2 regions of the Paenibacillus pabuli genome follow, and region 1 is predicted to be linked to the other one. Evidence: riboswitches for the same ligand, from Rfam matches in the RefSeq annotation. Region 1 holds a riboswitch; the other holds the start of a gene.
The links. Region 1 has a riboswitch for glycine ahead of gcvT (glycine cleavage system aminomethyltransferase GcvT). Riboswitches for the same ligand answer to the same signal wherever they lie in the genome.
Positions count from the first base shown of each region.

Region 2: linked by a shared signal. The riboswitch ahead of sdaAB (L-serine ammonia-lyase, iron-sulfur-dependent subunit beta) and the one ahead of gcvT (glycine cleavage system aminomethyltransferase GcvT) in region 1 are both predicted to bind glycine.

Region 1 is NZ_JBDOIO010000004.1:616,427-626,920, forward strand. It holds gene ptsP (phosphoenolpyruvate--protein phosphotransferase) at 1-7, shown strand, start outside; gene gcvPB (aminomethyl-transferring glycine dehydrogenase subunit GcvPB) at 255-1,739, opposite strand; gene gcvPA (aminomethyl-transferring glycine dehydrogenase subunit GcvPA) at 1,805-3,160, opposite strand; gene gcvT (glycine cleavage system aminomethyltransferase GcvT) at 3,162-4,292, opposite strand; glycine riboswitch at 4,481-4,583, opposite strand; glycine riboswitch at 4,587-4,710, opposite strand; gene gcvH (glycine cleavage system protein GcvH) at 5,051-5,443, shown strand; gene ABGV42_RS22410 (PTS mannitol transporter subunit IICB) at 5,875-7,335, shown strand; gene ABGV42_RS22415 (BglG family transcription antiterminator) at 7,375-9,471, shown strand; gene ABGV42_RS22420 (PTS sugar transporter subunit IIA) at 9,477-9,911, shown strand; gene ABGV42_RS22425 (mannitol-1-phosphate 5-dehydrogenase) at 9,908-10,494, shown strand, end outside.
Region 2 is NZ_JBDOIO010000003.1:3,764,591-3,775,084, reverse strand. It holds gene ABGV42_RS18900 (phosphotransferase enzyme family protein) at 1-705, shown strand, start outside; gene ABGV42_RS18895 (response regulator transcription factor) at 912-1,622, shown strand; gene ABGV42_RS18890 (sensor histidine kinase) at 1,619-3,091, shown strand; gene ABGV42_RS18885 (LolA family protein) at 3,116-4,225, shown strand; gene ABGV42_RS18880 (PH domain-containing protein) at 4,244-4,750, shown strand; gene ABGV42_RS18875 (PH domain-containing protein) at 4,743-6,263, shown strand; gene ABGV42_RS18870 (MFS transporter) at 6,479-7,759, shown strand; glycine riboswitch at 7,956-8,084, shown strand; glycine riboswitch at 8,089-8,192, shown strand; gene sdaAB (L-serine ammonia-lyase, iron-sulfur-dependent subunit beta) at 8,299-8,988, shown strand; gene sdaAA (L-serine ammonia-lyase, iron-sulfur-dependent, subunit alpha) at 8,978-9,925, shown strand; gene ABGV42_RS18855 (alpha-glycosidase) at 10,104-10,494, opposite strand, start outside.

The sequences.
Region 1 (10,494 bases):
AGCGTAATTTTGCGAGGGTTTTCCTCCGGATTTTAAGGTCTTTTCTTTTTCCGATGAATGGACTGCAGGAATGCAGTGATATTGCCGGTATCTGCGAACAGCGGATGCCGGCTTTTTTTGTGGGCTAATGTGAGATCATAAGGAATATAGAAAGAGACCGTTCACGCGTAGCGGAAAAGGACGGGAGTAAATAAAAAAACTCCTGCTGATGTTGAAACATCAGCAGGAGTCCTTTGCTTGACATTAATAACTGGTTAACTGCACGCGCAGTTCAATACAGGTTTACGTGCCGCTGTGGTCTCATCCAGACGAGTAACGGGTGTGCCATAGGGTGCGTTGAGTACCAGTTCAGGTGTCTCTTCTGCTTCCTTGGCAATGCGTATCATCGTATCGATGAAGCCATCCAGCGTTTCTTTGCTCTCCGTTTCCGTTGGTTCAATCATGATGCATTCTTCTACGTTGAGCGGGAAGTAGACGGTTGGCGGATGATACCCAAAATCAAGCAGCCGTTTGGCTACATCCAATGTTCTTACGCCGTATTGCTTCAGGCCCCGGCCAGACATGACAAATTCATGCTTACATACACCTGGATACGGAATCTCGTAATACGGTGCAAGACGTGCCATCATATAGTTGGCATTGAGTACGGCACATTCGGATACCCGGCGCAAGCCTTCTGGTCCGTACGTACGAATGTAAGCATAGGCGCGTACCAGAATACCGAAGTTGCCGTAATACGCTTTGACTCGGCCGATCGATTGATCCCCTTCACGATCCAAAGCGTATTGTCCCTGATCGTTCTTGATCACCATTGGTTTCGGCAGGAACGGGATCAGACGGCTTTTTACACCGACGGGTCCCGCACCAGGACCTCCTCCGCCGTGCGGGGTGCTCATCGTTTTGTGCAAGTTCAGATGCACGACATCGAAGCCCATATCACCAGGACGGGTAATGCCCATAATGGCATTGGAGTTGGCTCCATCATAATAGAGCAGGCCACCAGCTTGATGCACGATCGAAGCAATCTCCTGGATGTCCTTTTCAAACAATCCCAGGGTATTTGGATTGGTCAGCATCAACGCTGCGGTATCGGAACCTACGGCTGCACGCAGTGCAGCCAGATCGACCAGACCGTCCGCACGGGAGGGAATGGTTACCGTCTCGAAGCCAGCCACGGTTGCACTTGCGGGGTTGGTGCCATGTGAAGAATCCGGCACAATGACTTTGGTCCGCTGTTCACCACGACCTTCGTGATAGGCACGAATCATCATGAGGCCGGTCCATTCACCGTGTGCACCAGCCGCAGGTTGCAGGGTCACGGCGTCCATGCCAGTCAGACCTGCAAGGTCTTTTTGCAACGTGTAGAGCAGCTCAAGTGCACCTTGGATGCTGGATTCAGGCTGATACGGATGGATCTTGGCAAATCCGCTATAGCGAGCCACATCTTCGTTAATTTTCGGATTATACTTCATCGTACAAGAGCCAAGTGGATAAAATCCGTTATCTACCCCGAAGTTGCGGCGGGAAAGCGCAGTATAGTGACGAATGACATCCACTTCAAATACCTCAGGCAGTGCAGCTGCTTCCGAACGCAGCATTTCCCGGGGAATCAAGCTCTCTGGATCTTGACGCGGAACATCGCATTCAGGCAGGGAGTAAGCGACACGACCCGGGCTGCTCAGTTCAAAGATCAGCGATTGCTCTGGAGCAGGCGATGCTGCCTGTGCCACTTGTTTCATACTGGTTTCGGCTTGGGAAGGAGCTGCCGTTTCCGGCTGTCCTTGGATGGTTGTCATTTCCTGAGTCACAGCGATCCCTCCAATACACGTGCGAATTCGTCAATCTCTTCCTTGCTGCGCCGTTCCGTCACGGCTACCAGCATATGTCCGGCAAGCTCCGGGTAATCCCGTCCAAGTTCATATCCACCGATGAAACCGGCATCCAGCAGCTTCAACTGAAGGGCATCGACGTCTGTTCCTTCGGGCAGTTGAATGACAAACTCATTGAATGTAGGTGCATTAAAGGTCAGGCTGACCCCAGGAATCGCAGTCAGTGCTTGAAGCGCATAATAGCTCTTTTGCAAATTCAGATCAGCTACATCAATCATGCCCTGTCTTCCCATGGTAGACATATATACAGAAGCGCTTAACGCTAGCAAAGCCTGATTGGAGCAGATGTTGGATGTCGCCTTTTCACGGCGGATATGCTGTTCCCGCGCTTGGAGCGTCAGTACAAAACCGCGTTTACCGTTGCGATCGGTTGTCTGGCCAACGATCCGGCCAGGAATCCGGCGCATATGAGCCTGGGAAACAGCGAAATATCCACATGTAGGACCACCGAGCGAAGCGGAAATGCCAAGGGGCTGTGCATCGCCGACAACGATGTCGGCACCCAGCTTGCCTGGAGCTTCGAGCAGGCCAAGCGCCAGCGGGTTTGCGCTGACCACGAGCAGACCCTTGTGCGCATGCGCGAGGTCTGCCGCCTGTTTTACATTTTCCACGGCACCGAAGAAGTTAGGGCTCTGAATCATGACGGCTGCGGTATCATCCGATACGGCCGCTTGAAGGGCCTCCCAGTCGGTCACCCCATTCTGATAACCAATCTCGACTATCTCCAAATTCAGACCGTGTGCATAAGCCTTCAATACTTGACGGGCTTCTGGATGAACGGTACGGGATACGATCAGCTGTTTGCGGCGGGTTGCCGCAGCGGCCAGGTTCCCTGCTTCCGCAAATGCGGTTGCGCCATCATACATGCTCGCATTGGCTACAGCCATGCCAGTCAGTTCACAGATATACGATTGAAATTCGAAGATCGCCTGGAGCTCGCCCTGACTGATTTCGGGCTGATATGGCGTATAGGCAGTATAGAACTCGGAACGGGAAATGACGTGATTAATAACGGAAGGGATGTGATGATCGTAAATGCCTGCACCCAGGAAACTGGCGTGTGTCTCAAAATTGGCATTCGTACCCGCTTGCTTGGACATATGGCGCGTCAGTGCGTATTCATCCAGTTTGGAGGAGACAGGCAGCTCGCCCTGATAACGAATCTCCTGTGGAATGTCCTGGAACAGATCTTCAATCGTGTCCACACCGATGGTTGCGAGCATGGCGCTCTGATCCTGTTCAGTCATGGGAATATAGCGGTGCTTGCTCATGCTAATCAGCTCCTTGGGTAGGTGTCTTTGACGTACGCGTCCGTTTATGAAAAGGGGTCTTCACGACCTCGGCTTTCAGTTTCTTGCCGCGAATCTCAATCTCGAGCGGGGTACCCAGCGCAGCATATTGACTGTCGATAAGTGCGAGTCCCAAATTACGCTTCAACGTAGGTGACTGTGTACCTGTCGTTACTTCTCCGATCTGCACGCCTTCGGCGTAGATGGGATAGTGGGGACGCGGAATACCTCGCTCCAGCACTTCAATGCCGACCAATTTGCGGGCTGGCCCATCATTCTTTTGCTGCAATAGGGCTTCGTGTCCGATAAAAGGTCCGGCATCCAGCTTCACGAACATGCCTACGCCAGCTTCCAGCGGGGAAATGGTCGGTGACAGTTCCTGTCCGTACAGCGGCAGCTTCGCTTCGAATCGGAGTGTATCCCGTGCACCAAGCCCAGCCGGAACCAGTCCTTGATCTGCACCAGCCTCCATTAATCCGTTCCAGACCGCAGCGGCCTGATCTGCCTGTACGTAGAGTTCAAAGCCGTCTTCACCGGTATAACCGGTGCGGGATAGCAGCAATTTTACACCACAAACCTCAGCATTCTGTACAAAACGAAAAGGCTCGATTATGGATACGGCGGTATCTGTAACTTTTCCGATGATGTCTGCAGCAAGCGGGCCCTGTAGAGCCAGGAGAGCTGTTTCCGCGGAGTCATTCGTCATGCTTACCCCAGGAACCATGTGCTCTTGCAACCAGGCCCAGTCCTTGTCAATATTGGAGGCATTCACGACGAGCATATAATGCTGATCTTTTAGCTTGTATACGAGCAGATCGTCCACTACGCCACCGTCCGGGTAACACATTAACGTGTATTGTGCCTGGCCGGGAACTAGTGTGGTCACGTCGTTGGTCGTCAGTTTCTGCAAAAATGCTTCGGCCTGTTCACCCTGCACCGTGAATTCACCCATGTGGGATACATCGAACAGTCCAGCCCGTTCGCGCACCGCTTCATGTTCCTTCTGAATCCCGCTGAATTGCACCGGAAGCTCCCAGCCTCCAAAATCGATGCACCGTACACCTTCATATTGCTGATAAAGTGGATAGAGTGGAGTTCTAAGCAAATCGGACATCAAATCACCTCGTTATGGCCGCTACCGGGCCGAGTGTATAACATGAATGATGCATTCTTTTCTTGGATAAGTATGATTAAGGCTGCGCTGATGACAGCGCCGGCTCGATCCTGACTTTCGTTTTTTTGGGAAAAAGGAAAAGGACAGGCCAAAGAACCGGCATGCCAGAAGCACGCTGTATTCTTAGGCTCTGTCCTTGGTACCTGAGAGTTACCCCGCCAATAAGTTGCAGCAGGTTTCCCCTTGGGTGATCAAAACGCCCCATACAGGGCGAATAGATGCTCTCCAGAGTTGCGTCCCGTAAAAGTCCTTTTGCCTGAGAGATTCACCTCCCGCTTGTCGGGTGGTTTACTCCTTCGGCGTTACCGCATGCATCCAAGAGTTGGGCGTCACGGGTAATCTCTCCCTTTACATTCATCCGCGGGTGATGCACACAACAATTAACATTTACTCTCTCATTAAAACGTGAATCCACTATCGATGTCAAGAACGATATCACGAAAATTAATAAAAAACCGAATAATATTTATTAGTTTATAATTATTGTTCGTGTATATAAAAAGAGTGCGCTTACTATTCTAATATTACCCATTATATGTAGAGTGAGGGTGTTTGCGTTACAGGCTGTAATCATCAAAAATCAAATAATTTGTGAGGTATCTTGACATTTCATTCAAAAATATCTTACGCTATGTTCTGGGAAAAAGGGTTGGCCGAAGGACGCATGCACTCATTAATGAAAAGCGAGGCGGATATCGATGAGCGAATTGAAAAGTGATTTCCTGTACAGTGAAGAGCACGAGTGGGTGCAAACCGTAGGGGAGGATACTGTACGGATCGGCATTACCGAGTTCGCGCAGCATCAGCTGGGTGACATTGTGTTTGTGGAATTGCCTGACCTTGAATCGGATGTAAAAGCGGAAGAAAGTATTGGTACGATTGAATCCGTTAAGACGGTTTCAGATTTGTTTTCTCCGGTAAGTGGTTCCATTATTGCCGTGAATGAAGCACTGCAGGATGCACCTGAATTGGTTAACAGTTCGCCTTACGAAGAAGGCTGGATGATCGAGATTCGTGTTGAAGGTGATCTGACAGCAGCTTTGTCGAAACTGATGAATGCTGATGCCTATCGCAAGCATACCGAAGAGTAGAATGTGTTTGCACTAAATAACCTATAATAACCTATGATTTCTTCATAAACTGGACGTCCTCGCACGTCTTCAGAGCCTGTGTGAGCCTTGGAGCTCATTCAGGCTTTTTCGTGCTTTCCAGGACACGGCTTTGTTGACGTTGGGGGTGCCAAAACTGGATGGAATAAGCCTGAATCGCACATGCTATATTATTGAAATCAACACCGTAAATGACATAAGTCACACATGAAAAAAACCAATTATATCAAGGGTTAGAACCCTCTCATCACCATTAAAACGATTACATAAACACAATGTTGTCATCAATGATCATGACGAAAGTACGCTTTCATTTCGTTGAACCGGAGACCAATCTGGCTTAGGATAACAGCAGGGGAGAAATGATACCCCTTTCATAAATGATTACTACTTGATCCGAGGAGGATAATACAATGAGTAACTTGGACCAAACGTCCAATTCCAAAGGCGGTCTCCGGGTAGGCGTTCAGCGTTTTGGCCGCTTCCTAAGCGGTATGGTTATGCCGAACATGGGTGCGTTTATTGCATGGGGGTTAATTACGGCGCTATTTATTGAAAAGGGCTGGTTCCCTAACGCGGATCTGGCGCTGTTAGTAGATCCGATGATCAAATATTTGCTGCCACTGCTTATTGGTTACACCGGAGGTACTATGGTGCATGGCCAGCGTGGTGGTGTCGTTGGTGCCATCATGACTATAGGGGTCATCGTCGGCAGTGACATTCCGATGTTCTTAGGTGCCATGATTGCCGGACCTCTGGCCGCATGGATCATCAAAAAGTTCGATAAAGCCGTTGAGGGCAAGATCAAAGCAGGATTCGAAATGCTGGTTAACAACTTCTCAGCCGGTATTATTGGTGGAATCCTGGCGATTATTGCACTGCTCGGTATCGGACCTGCAGTAGAAGGGATCAGCACTGTATTGTCTGCTGGTGTACAGGGACTGATGAATCTGGGATTGCTTCCACTCGTCAACCTGATTATTGAACCAGGTAAGGTATTGTTCCTGAACAATGCAATCAACCACGGAATTCTAACACCGATTGCAACAGATCAAGCGAGAGAATTAGGTCAATCCGTATTATACATGCTTGAATCCAACCCGGGTCCCGGACTTGGTATCCTGCTGGCCTACTGCTTCTTCGGACGCGGAACAGCAAGATCCTCTGCACCTGGTGCGGTTATCATCCACTTCTTCGGGGGAATTCACGAAATTTATTTCCCTTACATTCTGATGAGACCGATTCTGATTCTTGCGGCAATTGCAGGTGGCGTGGCAGGTACAGCAACCTTTATGCTTACCGGAGCCGGACTGGTTTCAGCGCCCTCACCGGGTAGTATCATTGCATATTCCCTGTTAACACCAAAAGGTGGATATCTGGCAATGCTGGCAGGGGTGGCTGTAGCTGCTATCGTGTCCTTCCTGGTTGCAGCGCTGCTGCTGAAAACAGGCAAGCAAAAAGAAGAAGATCTGGAGTCTGCATCGAATCGGATGAAAGACATGAAGAGCCAAGGAAATACGGCGAATGCTGCTGTTGCGGCAGATAATCGTGAAGTGGACAGAGCCGAGGATATTGCTTCTTCAGCTGTGAAAGCGAAAACCGATGTGAAGAAAATCGTCTTCTCCTGTGACGCCGGTATGGGTTCAAGTGCCATGGGTGCTTCCATTCTTCGCAAGAAGATGAAAGCTGAAGGGATTGACGTTGCGGTAACCAACACGGCAATCAGTGATATCCCGCAGGATGCAGACGTTGTTATTACTCAGAAGACATTGACAGACCGTGCCCGCAGCGTGGCACCGAACGCAGAACATATATCCATCGACAACTTCCTAAAAAGCCCGGAATACGATACGCTCGTTGAACGCCTGAAATAACAGGTTGCGATCGTTTTCCCTGAGCCGGAGGCTTGAGATATGAGTATTACGAAAAGACAGCGTGAAATTGTGGAGTTCCTGTTAGAACATCCGCAGGAAGTAACCGCCGGCGAAATTGCAATTGCGGTCAAAGTCAGTACACGAACCGTCCATCGGGAACTGCAGATGATTGAGAAGTGGCTTGAACCCTTTGGTATGAAATTAGAAAAAAAATCAGGAACCGGGGTCCGAATTGACCCTGGTTCCGATGATTTGGCTTCACTGCGTCAGCAGCTGGAGCTGAACGAATATGTGGAGTTTACGCCCGAAGAGCGTAAACTCTTCATGCTTTGCATTTTGCTGGATGAGGCGGAGCCTGTAAAACTGCTTGCGCTCGCATCAGACATGAAAGTAACGGTCTCGACAGTGAGCAATGATCTGGATGAACTTGAGCCCCGTATTCGTCAGGCCGGCCTGAAGCTGGTTCGCAGGCGAGGGTACGGAGTGAAGATCAATGGCAGTGAGACGGCTTATCGTGCAGCCATCGCAGGAATTGCACTCGAATATCTGGATGAATCGGATCTGTTCGGAAGACAACCCGAGCAGGGGATTTCCAAGGTGAATCAGAAGCTGCTAAGCATGATTGGCCATCGGGACGTACTGACGGTTGAGAATGCGTTGTGGCAGCCGGATATTGACTGGCTCGAAAATATTCCGGAGCGACAGTATACCAAATTGCTTATCCAGTTGTCCGTTGCGCTGGTGCGCATTCGCAAAGGGTTTACCGTGGGGCGTGCTCCTTCTCCGGACAAAAAAGCAATGTACCTTTCTACTGGAGATAAAAGCGTGCCTGAATACATGGCTGCACGGCTATGCACCGTGCTGTCCGAGCAGCTGGGTATCTCTTTTGCCAAAGAAGAACAGAGCTATTTGCACAAATTATTAATTGAAACAGAGCAGCTTATTCACTCCACACGCTTACTGCCTGTTGACGATCTGGTGTTGCTGGACATGGTTCGTTCCCTGATGGATCAGATGCAGGGGAGAACAGGTTATGCATTTCAGGAGGATCGCCTTCTGCGAGAAGGACTGATCGCCCATATGCAGCCGGTGATGGAGCGGATCGGAGGCAGACAAAGCATACGAAACCCGCTGCTTCAACAGATTCGCAAGGATTACGATTCGCTGTTCGGAGATGTAAAAGACGCGGTGCATGACGCATGGCCGGATACGGACGTGCCGGATGAGGAAATTGGATTCCTGGTCATGCATTTTGGAGCTTCCATCGAACGACTGCGTGTGCTGAAGCGCGAAATTCGGGCCATTATTGTATGCACAAGTGGAATTGGTTCCTCGCGTATGCTGTCCAGCCGGTTGTCCAAGGAGATTCCGGAGATCCGAATTGTGGACAGTGCATCATGGTATGAGGCCGCTCGGATTCCGGAAGAGGACTATGACCTCATTTTATCGACAGTCGATCTGCCGATGGAACCGCATCAATATTACAAGGTGAGTCCCTTGTTAACAGCGGAAGAAAGTGAACGTCTGCGTCTCTACATTCAAAATACGACGCTGCAGCGGGTACAAGTCAAGTATGGAGAGAGTAAAGGAAGCGGAAAGACTCCTGATCGCCATGCTGATCCCGCGGGGCTTGATGCCACACTTATTGAGATTGTAAGAATCACAGGCAAGTTTCAGGTGTTTCCGCTGGATAACTGTAAGATGGGATTTTACGAAACGGCCTTTGCCATGTGCAAGGTACTGCAGGAATCCGGCGTGCTGAAGGACCCTGAAGAGATTGCCAGGCTGCTAGAAGCGCGGGAGAGGGTGGGCAGCCAGAAAATCCCGGATACATCACTGGCGCTGTTTCACACTCGCAGTGATGGCATTTATAGGCCGTCCATTAGCCTGTTTCAATTATCAGAGCCGCTGCTCGTGACGGAGGAAGACCCGGTGGGTGTCAGCCATATTCTTCTGATGGTTGGGCCGCGGGAGTTATCCCGCGAGAGCCTGGAGGTTCTGAGCGAGATCAGCGCATTATTACTGCAGGATGAGATGATTACACTCCTGGAAAAGGGAATCCGGGATGATCTTATTCATTACCTGTCCAGGGAATTGGTTGGATTTTATCGAAGTAAAACCGAAATTGGAGGTTAACAAACATGAGTATACTTACAACAGACAAAGTGGTTATGAACGCAACAGCACAGGACAAATATGAGGCTATTCGCATGGCAGGACAGATTCTGAAGGACGCAGGACATATTACTGCAGACTATATCGACAAGATGCTTGAGCGCGAGGAGATCGTTTCCACTTATGTGGGCAATGGACTTGCCATTCCACACGGAACCAAAGAATCCAAATCGTTCATTTTGTCCACAGGCATTTCCGTGATCCAGTTCCCGCAAGGGGTGGATTTTGGGGAGGAAAAAGCCTACATGGTGATCGGCATCGCTGCTCAGGGCGGTGAGCACATGGAGATTCTGACCAGCATTGCGGTCATTTGTGCCGAAGATGAGAACATGGAAGCACTTCGTTATGCGAAAACGGCGGAAGAAATCATTACCATTCTCGAAAGTGAAATGGAACTATGAGGGCCCTTCATTTCGGAGCAGGCAATATCGGACGGGGGTTCATCGGATTGATCCTGTCACGGGCAGGATATAATGTCATCTTCTCGGATGTGAACCAGGAGCTGGTTCAAGCATTGCAGGAGCGTGGACAGTACACGGTCGAACTGGCGAACGAAACGAAGGATACGGAGACGGTACAAGGGGTAAATGCCATTGATGGAACGCAGCTGGAGACAGTTGCCCAAAACGTTGCAGAGGCAGACCTCGTTACAACCGCAGTCGGCGTGGGAATCCTGAAACATATTGCGCCAGGCATTGCCAAGGGTCTTGAGGCAAGATTGAATTCAGGTTCGGTGCAGAAACCTCTTCACATTATTGCATGTGAGAATGCCATTGGAGCCAGCACACAGCTGAAAGAACATGTATACGCTCTTCTGGAAGAACCGATTAAGGCTCTTGCTGATCAGTATGTGTATTTTCCTGACTCCGCAGTAGACCGGATTGTGCCAATCCAGCATCACGAAGACAAGCTGCATGTTCAGGTTGAACCTTTTTATGAGTGGGTCGTGGATCGATCACAGATGGCACCTGCATTCCTTCCGAT
Region 2 (10,494 bases), on a different contig from region 1:
CTTGAATGGATTGAGGGCAGGGATATTCAGCAAGGGGAGCAGCTGACAACAGAGCAGATTTATGACTTGGGGGTGCAGATGCAGACGCTTCACCAATATGGTCGTGCACAGGATACGCATGAGACAACCGGCGAGGGATCAGAAGCGGAGGTTAACCGGACAAGCCGGACCGAAGTTCGTCCATCTTATGGCAGTATCGAGGAAAATCTGAACATGCTCAGGCAGCTTGAGGAAGGGACCAGATTGGGCATTTTTACTCCGGAAGATTTTGAATTAATACATGAGACGTTCGAGAATATCAACAAACAGCTGGAAGCATATCCTCTCCGTCCCGAAACATGGGGCGTCATTCACGGTGACATCACCCGGGGGAATCTGCTGGTGACGGAACAAGGGATTTCCATGATAGACTTCTGTTTATACGGTTATGGCTATTATCTCTTCGATGCCGCAGGTGCGGCCTTGATTGTCAGCGGGGAAGAACGGGATATCTTCCTGTCCGGTTATACGAAACAAACAGCCCCGCTCACGGAACAAGAGATCAGGCTGATGGAAGGATTTATGTTGATTTTTACGTTCGGTTATTTTGCTTTCCAGATGGCTAACGAGTCCAGGCATGCATGGATGAAGGATCGGATGCCGAAGCTCTGCAGCAAATATTGCAGACCCTACGTCGAGAACCGCAGTATCTTCTATGAATTATAAGATCGTTATTTCATACAGTAATGAAGACATCACGACATCACGACCACATGCATCAACCAATGTATTTGGGGCGTCCTGAACTCAGGGGGCTCTTTTTGCGTACTATTTACTACTTATTTCAAGAACGCATTTATGAAGAAAGTATAAACTCTGCGGAGAGAAAGATGTATTTCGCTACAATACAGTCATGGGAGGATGAAGCAGCGATGAGAGACAACGTGAACATATTGCTGGTGGAGGATGATCCGGAAATTGCCCGCATTTTGATGGACCATCTTCGGCGTGAGGGATATGGGGTGACTTGGGCTTCGAGCGGTCTGGAGAGCTGGGAAGATTTCAGGAAAGGGAGCTATCAACTGGTCTTGCTGGATCTCATGCTGCCGGAAATGGACGGGTTCGCGGTATGCAAAAATATCCGGCTGATCAGCGACGTTCCGCTGCTCATGATGAGTGCACGCATCGAGGAAGAGAGCAAGGTCAGAGGTCTTGGTCTGGGAGCTGACGATTATATTACCAAGCCATTCAGCCTGGCGGAACTCACGGCCCGCATTGAATCCCACCTTAGCAGATACCGTCGATACCAAGGCATCAAGCCGGATGCGACCCAACAACAATACAACGACGGGTTGTCAATTGACCCATTGAATCAACAGGTGCAGCTTCATGGGGAAGATGTCGTACTGACTAACAAGGAGTGGGCTTTGCTCACCCTGCTTGCCTCTCATCCAGGCCGGGCATTCACCAAGGCGGAACTATATGAACATGTATGGAATCAACCGGCAGCCGGAAGCTCGGGTACGGTGACCGTCCATGTCAAGAGCCTGCGGGCCAAACTCGGTGATGAGCCCCATCGACCACGCTGGATTCAGACCGTATGGGGCAGTGGATACCGATTTGTAGGGGACCCGGTGGAATGAAGCTGAAGTACTGGTTGATGATTGCTTTTCTCATTGTAATGCTGCTTCCTGTCGCTGCAGGCTGGGCACTATTCTCCCTATACAACTACTATAACGATCAGCGTTCCGTAACGGAATATGTGGAGTTGTCAGGACGGTTGGCTCCCGTCGAGCAGGTATTATCGGACCCGGGTCTGTACCGTGTGCAATCCTCCGATGCCTATGCTCCGCTCTCCGAACTGGCGAGTGATCAAGTGAACTTTGACCTCTATCTGCCTTCAGGGATCCGGGTGTATACATCCGGCGGGGATACCTGGGCTGCCGGAGCTTATACGGTTAGGGGTTCGGAACTATATCGTGATCTGTACGACATGCAGATTCGTCATCGCACATTCACGCTGAAGAAGCCGGTATGGGAAAAAGGCGAGCTGGTTGGGATTTACGAGATTACCATGCTTCGCGGAGAGTGGCTGGAAGGCATCACGGTTCGGACAACCTGGGTCGTTGGGTTCGCTGCTGTTTTCTTTATCCTGTTATATGGCACGGTGCTCTGGCTGCTCTCGAGAAAGCTATTCCGTCCGATGAGACAACTGATGGGCAGGATGCATGCTTTTGCGCGGGGAGAAATTCCCATGGATGACGTAACGGTACGTCGTGATGAAATGGGCACGCTGCTGAAGCAATTCGATGCGATGCAGGAGAAAGTCAGGCAGACTCAGGCTGAGGTGGAGCAGGAGCAAAAAGAGAAAGAGCTCATGGTCGCTTCCCTGTCTCATGACCTGAAGACACCGTTGATGTCCATCAGTGCCTATGCAGAGGCACTTAATGTTGATATGCAGTTGGAACTGCCGGAGAGACGGGAGTACCGGGATATACTGTTTGGCAATGTGGAACGGATGAAGCACATGATTGGTGAACTTGAAATGTATACGGCGCTGGGTTCCAGTGAATTGGAGATGGCCATGGTTGAGGTGGAAGGTGAGGAGTTCTTCGATATGCTGCTCGGAAGTTATGGCGGGCTCGCCGAGCGTGGACAGATTGACGTGAGAACGGTTGTCCGCACAGACCGCCTCTACCGGATCCATCCCGAGCAACTGATGCGCCTGACAGATAATTTGATGAACAATGCACTTCGTCATACAAGCATGAACGGTGTGATGGGTCTGGGCGTCATTGCTTCAGATCAGCCGCTTCCGGAATGGATCTTTCCTACGCTGCAATTGGAGCTGGATAAGTACAGGGCTGGAACAACATTAATTTTGGTGCAAAATGAAGGGCCTGCTATTCCTGAAGAACAACTGGACCACATTTTTGAACCCTATGTTCAACACCAGAACCAGGAAGAGAAGGCGTATGCGGGCAGTTCGGGTCTCGGATTAAGCATAGCCAAACGGATTGCCATCAAGCATGGGGGTGAGATGCGCATGTGGTCGGCTGAAGGATACGGCACGCTGGCTGCATGCCGATTGCCTGAGATGGAATGCAATTAAACCCAATGTGAGAGGATGAATGGAATGATGAAAAAAGGATGGATGATGCTCGGTACAGCTCTACTTGCAGGGTCACTGCTCGGAGGTTGCGCAGAAAAGGATCTGGTTGGCCTGTCAGGAGATGAGATGATCGAGAAGGTTGTCACTGCAGAAACAAAACCCGCTTCGTACTATGCGGAAGGTGTGATGAAAGTGTGGTCGGATGACAAATTGACTCACACCATGCACATTAAGGAATGGGTCGACGGGAAGACAGGGCGTAAGCGCACCGAAACGGAGGAGAATGGCAACGTAAGCTATGCGGTCAATAACGGAACGGACATAACCATTTACGAAAAAGAGACGGGTACGGCATATTCGATGAACGTATCTGCCATGGGACAACAGCCTGAACAGACTCAAAAGCAGATGCTGGTGGATCAGCTGGAACGGTTGCGGGATTCCCATGATGTGGATATGATGGGACAGGAAGAGCTTCAGGGACAGGAAGAGCTTCAGGGACAGGATGTCATTCACATTAAACTGACGCCAAAAGAGGAAGGAACATTATCCATTTCCTCCGAGTATTGGGTAGACCCCAAAACGTGGATGATTGTTAAAGTCATCAGCACCTATGGCGATGAAAAATCAGAAATGGTCTATGATCCAATTCAGTACGATCCCGAATTTTCGGAGGATACGTTCGTAATCGACATTCCCGAAGAAGTGGATGTGCAGGATCTCAATGATCTAACGCAGAATTCGGAAGTGAGTCTGGAAGAAGCCGAACAAGCTTTGGGGCAACCCTTCTTGCAGGATATGAACGGTGAGCTGGAGCTGTCACGGATTGAGATGTATTCATCAAGTGGAGAGTTCAGCAGGGATGAAGTGACTTTGTACTACGTCAACAATGACAAGGTTGAAGTGAGTCTGACCGTTTTTGAAGCTCCGGAGGAAAATGGTGATGACACACTGCTGCCTGACGAGACAAAGGTAGAGGTTCGGGACACCGAGGGTTCGTATATGAAGAGCATCCGGAACATATCATGGAGCGAGAACGGGCTGCGTTACTCCATCATGGGTGAGAACGAAGAATGGACGAAGGAGAAGCTTCAAGCTTGGGCGAAGAATCTGAAATTGTCCAGTCAGCCTTAATTTGAATTGTAGGAGAGTGTGAGTCACGCAATGGAGTACACAGAGCATAACAACGGAGAACGGCGGCGTCTCCATCCCAAAGCCAAGCAAGCAACAGCCCTGACGGCCCTTATGGTCAATGGGCTGTTGATTCTTCTGGCCATCGGATATCTGATTGTCGCATGGATTAGAGATTGGGTGCTGTGGCCGGGCTGGCTTGGAATAGGGCTTTTTATGATTTCACTGGTCTGGTATACCTGGATCCTGCCCGGATTACGATACCGACACTTCAGTTTTCGGGTCACTGAGGAGGAAGTGGAGATCCATTCCGGCTGGTTGTGGCATAAGGATACAATTGTGCCGATGACGCGAGTACAGCAGGTGGAGCTGGAGAGCGGTCCTTTGCTGCGAAAGTATGGACTTGCCAAAGTCAGTATCGTTACAGCGGCTGCTACACTCCACATCGCTGGACTGGAAAGGGAGGAAGCAGAGCAATTGAAGCGCAGTATCGGACATCTGGCGAAGGTGGAAGATCACGATGAATGAATCAAAGCATTTACATAAGCTGTATGTCTTATTTCCCTTTTTTAGCGTATTGAAGTCCATCATTCCCATCATCGTGCTACTCATCATCAAAGGCGTGAACTGGAGCAAGTTTCCCTGGTATGGTTATGCTGCTGCAGTCGTGCTATTCGCGCTTCCGTTCATTCTGTATGGGTGGTTAAAATGGCGTAAATTCAGCTACACGCTTCAGGATGATCGGATTGTGCTGCGCCAGGGCATATTTGTCCGGGAGGAGAAATCCATCTATTTCAGTCGTATTCACTCCATTCAGACGGGGCAGCCGCTGATTCAGCGGCTGCTCAAGCTGGCACAGCTCAAGATTGAGACGCCGGGAGGCAGCAAGGAGGCGGATGGTGTACTACCCGCTCTGGCCGTTGCGGAAGCCGAGCGGGTAGAGCAGTGGTTATATCAGAAGCGCAATGAAGCTGTGAAGAAAGAGGAGGCGCCTCCCGCAGCAGAATATGCTGAAAATGATACTTCTTATGATGAGGGAAAATCTCCTGAACAAAAGGAGGATCGTATCGAGGAGCCGTCACCACTTGTGCAGCGGGAACGGAAGGTTCTGCTGCGCCTGTCAGCCGGCAGACTGTTCGCCGGAGCGCTGACCACGATGAACCTGCCGCTCGTTGTCGTATTCGGTACAGGGGTTTATTCCTTCGCAGATGATCTGCTCCCTGCGCACTTCTACAGCAGCCTGGTTGAGCGAGCTGGACAGCTGCCAGCGATCTGGTGGCTCGGACTTGTTCCTGTCATGTTTTTGCTGGCTTGGATCTTGTCTGCTGTCCTGTTCACGATCAAGTATGCCGGATTCACCGTGGAGCAGGAAGGCGGTAATATTACGATCGTTTCCGGTCTGCTCGACCGAAAAAAGCATGTGTTCTCTCCAAGGAAGGTCCAGGCGGTAGAGATCAGGGAGGGGCTGTTGCGACAGCCGTTTGGTTATGCCGAGGTGGAGATTTTTGTTTTGACTTCAGAGACGGAGAAAAAAATGATGCTTCATCCGCTGCTGCCGCTCCGCGATGTGAATGAGCTGCTTGCCCGAATCGTACCGCAATTTGAATTGCAGCCACCTGCGAACAGGCCCCCGGATCGAGCCCGTTGGTTATTCCTGCGCTGGAAATTGCTTGGTGCAGTCCTGCTGGGAACAGCGGGTACTGTGTTTCTGGGTCCGACGGGCGCGCTTCTATTTCTCTTCATCCCCTTATTTGCCGTTTGGGGATACGGATGCTTCAAGGATGAAGGGATGAGCATTCAAGGCAAGCTGCTAACCATTCGCCACCGGGCAATATCCCGCAGAACGGCGCTGATGCGCCGGCCTCATGTTGTCACGGTAGATACCGTTGCTACCTCGAGACAGCGAAACAAGTCCTTGCTATCCGTTCGGGCGAAGCTGATGGTGAATCGCATCGGTTTCAAGGCGGTTTTTCTGGAACTTGAACAGGCCAATGCCGTAAAGGATTGGTTTCGGCAGGCATCTGCCTTAATCAAGCGATGAAATGGAAAACCGACCGAAGATTGAACCCACTTGAGACTGCCGGATGAACGGCAGTCTCTTTGCTGTACGGCAAGCCTTGCGAAAAGTGATGATCAACGTTAGGCATCGTCCATTCTTTTACTGCGAAAGAGGATGAAATAGGAGATAATACAATTATTGGATTTAACTTTAGTGCTCTGTATAATTCATGAATGAACCTGGGAGGGATCTGATGGATGAGCAATGATCGCGAGAAGGAGAGAGGGAAAGACGCCCAGCCAGGTGGATGGAAACATGCCGGCTTGCTGCTGGGTGGAGTGGGCATATCCAATCTGGGGGATTTCATCTATATAGTGGCTATTAATCTGATGGTACTCAACATGACACAGTCTCCGGCGGCAGTCGCAGGCTTGTGGATCATCTCGCCGATTGCCTCGGTATGCACCAAGTTCTGGTCAGGCAGTCTGATCGACCGCTATGACCAGCGGCAGCTGATGATTGGAGCCGATGTGGTGAGAGCTGTGCTCGTAGCATTGCTTCCGCTGATGCCCAGCCTATGGATGATGTATGGCATCATGTTTCTTGTCAGCATGTCTTCTTCCATCTTTGTGCCTTCTTCGCAGGTATACATTACCCGGCTGGTTCCTGCTGAGCGGCGCAAGCGATTCAATTCCTTGCAGGCGATGATCAGTTCAGGCGCTTTTATTACGGGTCCGGCCATAGCGGGAGTCATGCTGATCTATCTGTCTCCTGTGGCGGCGATCTATGCCAATGCTGCTTCTTTTGTGGTGTCTGCGCTGATTCTGATGTTCCTGCCAAGGCTGGGCATTGGGGAGCGGAACAGTAGAACAGCAACAAAGCTAACTCCTCGCCTGATCGCTCAGGATTGGCATGCCGTGTTGCGCTTCAGTCGTCACTCGGGCTATGTCGTTGGAATTTATGCCTTGTTCCAGATCATTCTTGTCATTGGCATGTCACTGGATGCGCAGGAAGTGGTGTTTATTCGTCATGTGATGAACCTGTCCGAGTCGCAGTATGGCGCGTTGATGAGTGTTACGGGAGTGGGTTATCTGACGGGATCTCTGCTGGTTTGGCTGTTCGCCAAACAATTACCCATCCGTCATATGATGGGCGGAGGCGTGCTCCTGGTTGCGCTTGGTTATTTCCTGTTCGCTCGTTCGTTTTCGTTCGAACTCGCCGCATTCGCCTTTATTCTGCTTGGGCTGTGTTCCGCACTGGCGAACACGGGACTGGTTACCTTTTATCAGAATAATATTCCGGTAGAATTGATGGGGCGGATGAGCAGCGTGCTTGGGCTGATGCTGAGTGCCTTACAGGTTATTTCGATTTTGGCGATGGGGGGAGTAGCGGAAGTAATCTCTCTCCGAACCGTATATACGGTGGTTTCTGCAGTTCTGATGCTGGGTGCTCTCGTGTTATGGCTTACTAGTTTGCTTCCTTCAAGACAGTCATACTATAAGGAACACAGCTCTTCCTCAAAATCACTTCATAGCTAGTCTATGTCCTATATTGAACTGAACCATCCCGTGGAAGGATGCATATGATATAACAGGAATTTTTCCAAGATGATAATAGTACGTTACTTTTATTGACATTACGTGTGTTGCATATTAATCTGTTATATGAATGATCAATCTAACAAGTGATAAACGTTTGATAGGTGTTCGAACGAGTATATGACTATACAGCGGATGAGAACGAGCGGGAGAGACCTGGCCAGGCCAAGGGTAACACTAAGGCGGCTGTCAGGCACCGAAGGAGCAAGCTGCTGCGCACCCGGCGCCGCGGTTAATCTCTCAGGTAAATGTACCATCGTTGGACGCAACTCTGGAGAGTGCGCATTTGCGCCACCCAAGGGGTATATGATGAGGACGGTATGCCGATTGCGGCTGCTCCTGATCATGAAACTCTCAGGTAACGAGGACAGAGAGAGGGCCTAAGGCCTTCTACTGTCCTTTTTTGATGTCATCATTCAGTAATCAAGGAACATTATGGTGCATGTCTGAATGGATATGACGATATGGAGGGGTGCAGGATGCGTTTTAAAGATGTTTTTTCAATCATTGGTCCGTCGATGACAGGGCCTTCAAGTTCACATACGGCCGGGGCAGCGAGGCTGGGGAGAATTGCGCGCCAGTGGCTGGGAAGTACCCCGGAACGTGCGAGGTTGACACTGTACGGTTCATTTGCGGATACGTACCAGGGTCATGGTACCGATCTGGCTTTAATTGGTGGTTTGCTTGACTATGTCACAGATGATCCGCGTATACCGGACGCCGAGGAATATGCAGAACAAGCGGGCATGGAGGTCGAGTTCTTCACGAGTGGACTACCTGCTCCGCATCCCAATACGGTCAAGATTGAGCTGTGGCACGGTGAGCGTCAATGTTCGCTCGTTGGCGCTTCGATTGGCGGCGGCAGCGTATCGGTGCATACGTTAAATGATTTTCGGGTGCAGATCAGCGGGGAATTCCCTACACTCGTACTGCGTCATTCGGACAAAGCGGGGGTACTTGCTTCCGTGACGTCTACGATCAGTTCGTCAGGAGTTAACATCGGTTATATGCAAGTGGACCGTAAAGCCCGGGATGGCGAAGCGCTAACAGCGATGGAGATGGACGGAGCACCAAGCGCTGAGATGTTGAAACGCTTGCAATCACTGGACCATGTGCTGGATATTCGCGTCATTGATTTGAAGAGAGGGGTTGAACCGGATGCGGTTTAAGCACTTGCATGAATTAAATACGATCTGTACGGCAGAATCCAAAACCATTGCCCGGCTGATGATCGAGGAGCAGGTTCAGGAGACCAATACGCCGGAAGCGGATGTGGTGCGGCAGATGTCGGAATATTATCAGGTGATGAAAGAGGCTGTACGGAAAGGACTGACGGAGGACACCACTTCGCGCAGTGGCTTGACCGGCGGAGACGGCAAAAAGATGGCCGAGTATATTCGCCAGGGCGAAACCTGCTCGGGTGATGCCTCCGCACTTGCGATGGCCTACGCCCTGTGTGTTTCCGAAGTCAATGCTTCCATGGGCCGGATTGTGGCTACACCGACAGCGGGTTCGTGCGGTATCATCCCCGGTGTATTCATCAGCTCCCAAGAGCGATTCGGATGGAGTGATGAGCATTTGGTGAACGGCTTATTCTGTGCAGGTGCAATTGGATATGTCATCGCCAACAACTCGTTCATTTCCGGTGCCGAGGGCGGCTGCCAGGCTGAAGTCGGTTCTGCAATCGGCATGGCCGCAGGTGCAATGGTGGAGCTGCGTGGAGGGACACCGGAGCAGGTCGTTCATGCCGTAGGTCTCGCGTTAAAAAACACACTCGGCCTCATCTGCGATCCGGTCGCAGGGCTTGTTGAAATTCCATGCATCGTCCGGAACGGACTGGGTGCGGTAACAGCACTGGCTGCAGCCGATATGGCACTGGCTGGGGTTCGGAGCGCCATCCCATCGGACGAAGTCATTGACGTCATGCTGGAAGTGGGAAGTGCCATGCCGAGCAGGCACCGCGAGACGGCTCAGGGTGGTTTGGCCCAGACGCCAACGGGCCGGAAAATGATGGAGAAGCTGGCGAAACCCAAAGCGAAGCGAGCAGAACCTGAAGCTGAGTCCGAACCGGAGAGCACGAAGAACAATTCGAAAGAGCAGGCTTAGAAATGAGCCGATAGGACAGGATTTATTACAGGAGACAAACGGAAAAAAGCGTCCACTGACCCATTTACAAGGTCATGCAAGGACGCCTTTTTTATTTGGAAAGACCCGAGATTCAGCCTAACTCTGGCATTCAAAGTAGAAAGTCTCAGGTAACCTACAAGGGATGCTTAATAGAGATTTACTTTTGTCCCTGACTGATTTCCGTGCTTAATACCGCATAACCATATGCAGGCAGTTCAACAGCGAGGACATCGCCGTCCCTTGCAGTCCGGTGGTTACCGTCCAACAATTCGGTCCATTCACCTGCACCACCCTCAAATTCAATGATTGCCGTTTCCTCCGAACGATTAAACAAAACGAGGATGCGTTCATCTTCACTTTGCCGTTCAAGAATCAGCTGGCTCCCTTCAGGACGGGCTTGCAGGAATCGAACGTGGCCTTCTGCACGCAGCGCGGGATGGGCATGGCGAAGGGCGATAAGCTGCTGATAAAAGGTAAACAACTCGCGGTCCTGCTTCGCTTCGTCCCACTCCATGCATTTCCGGCAGCCTGGATCTTGGTCGCCATCC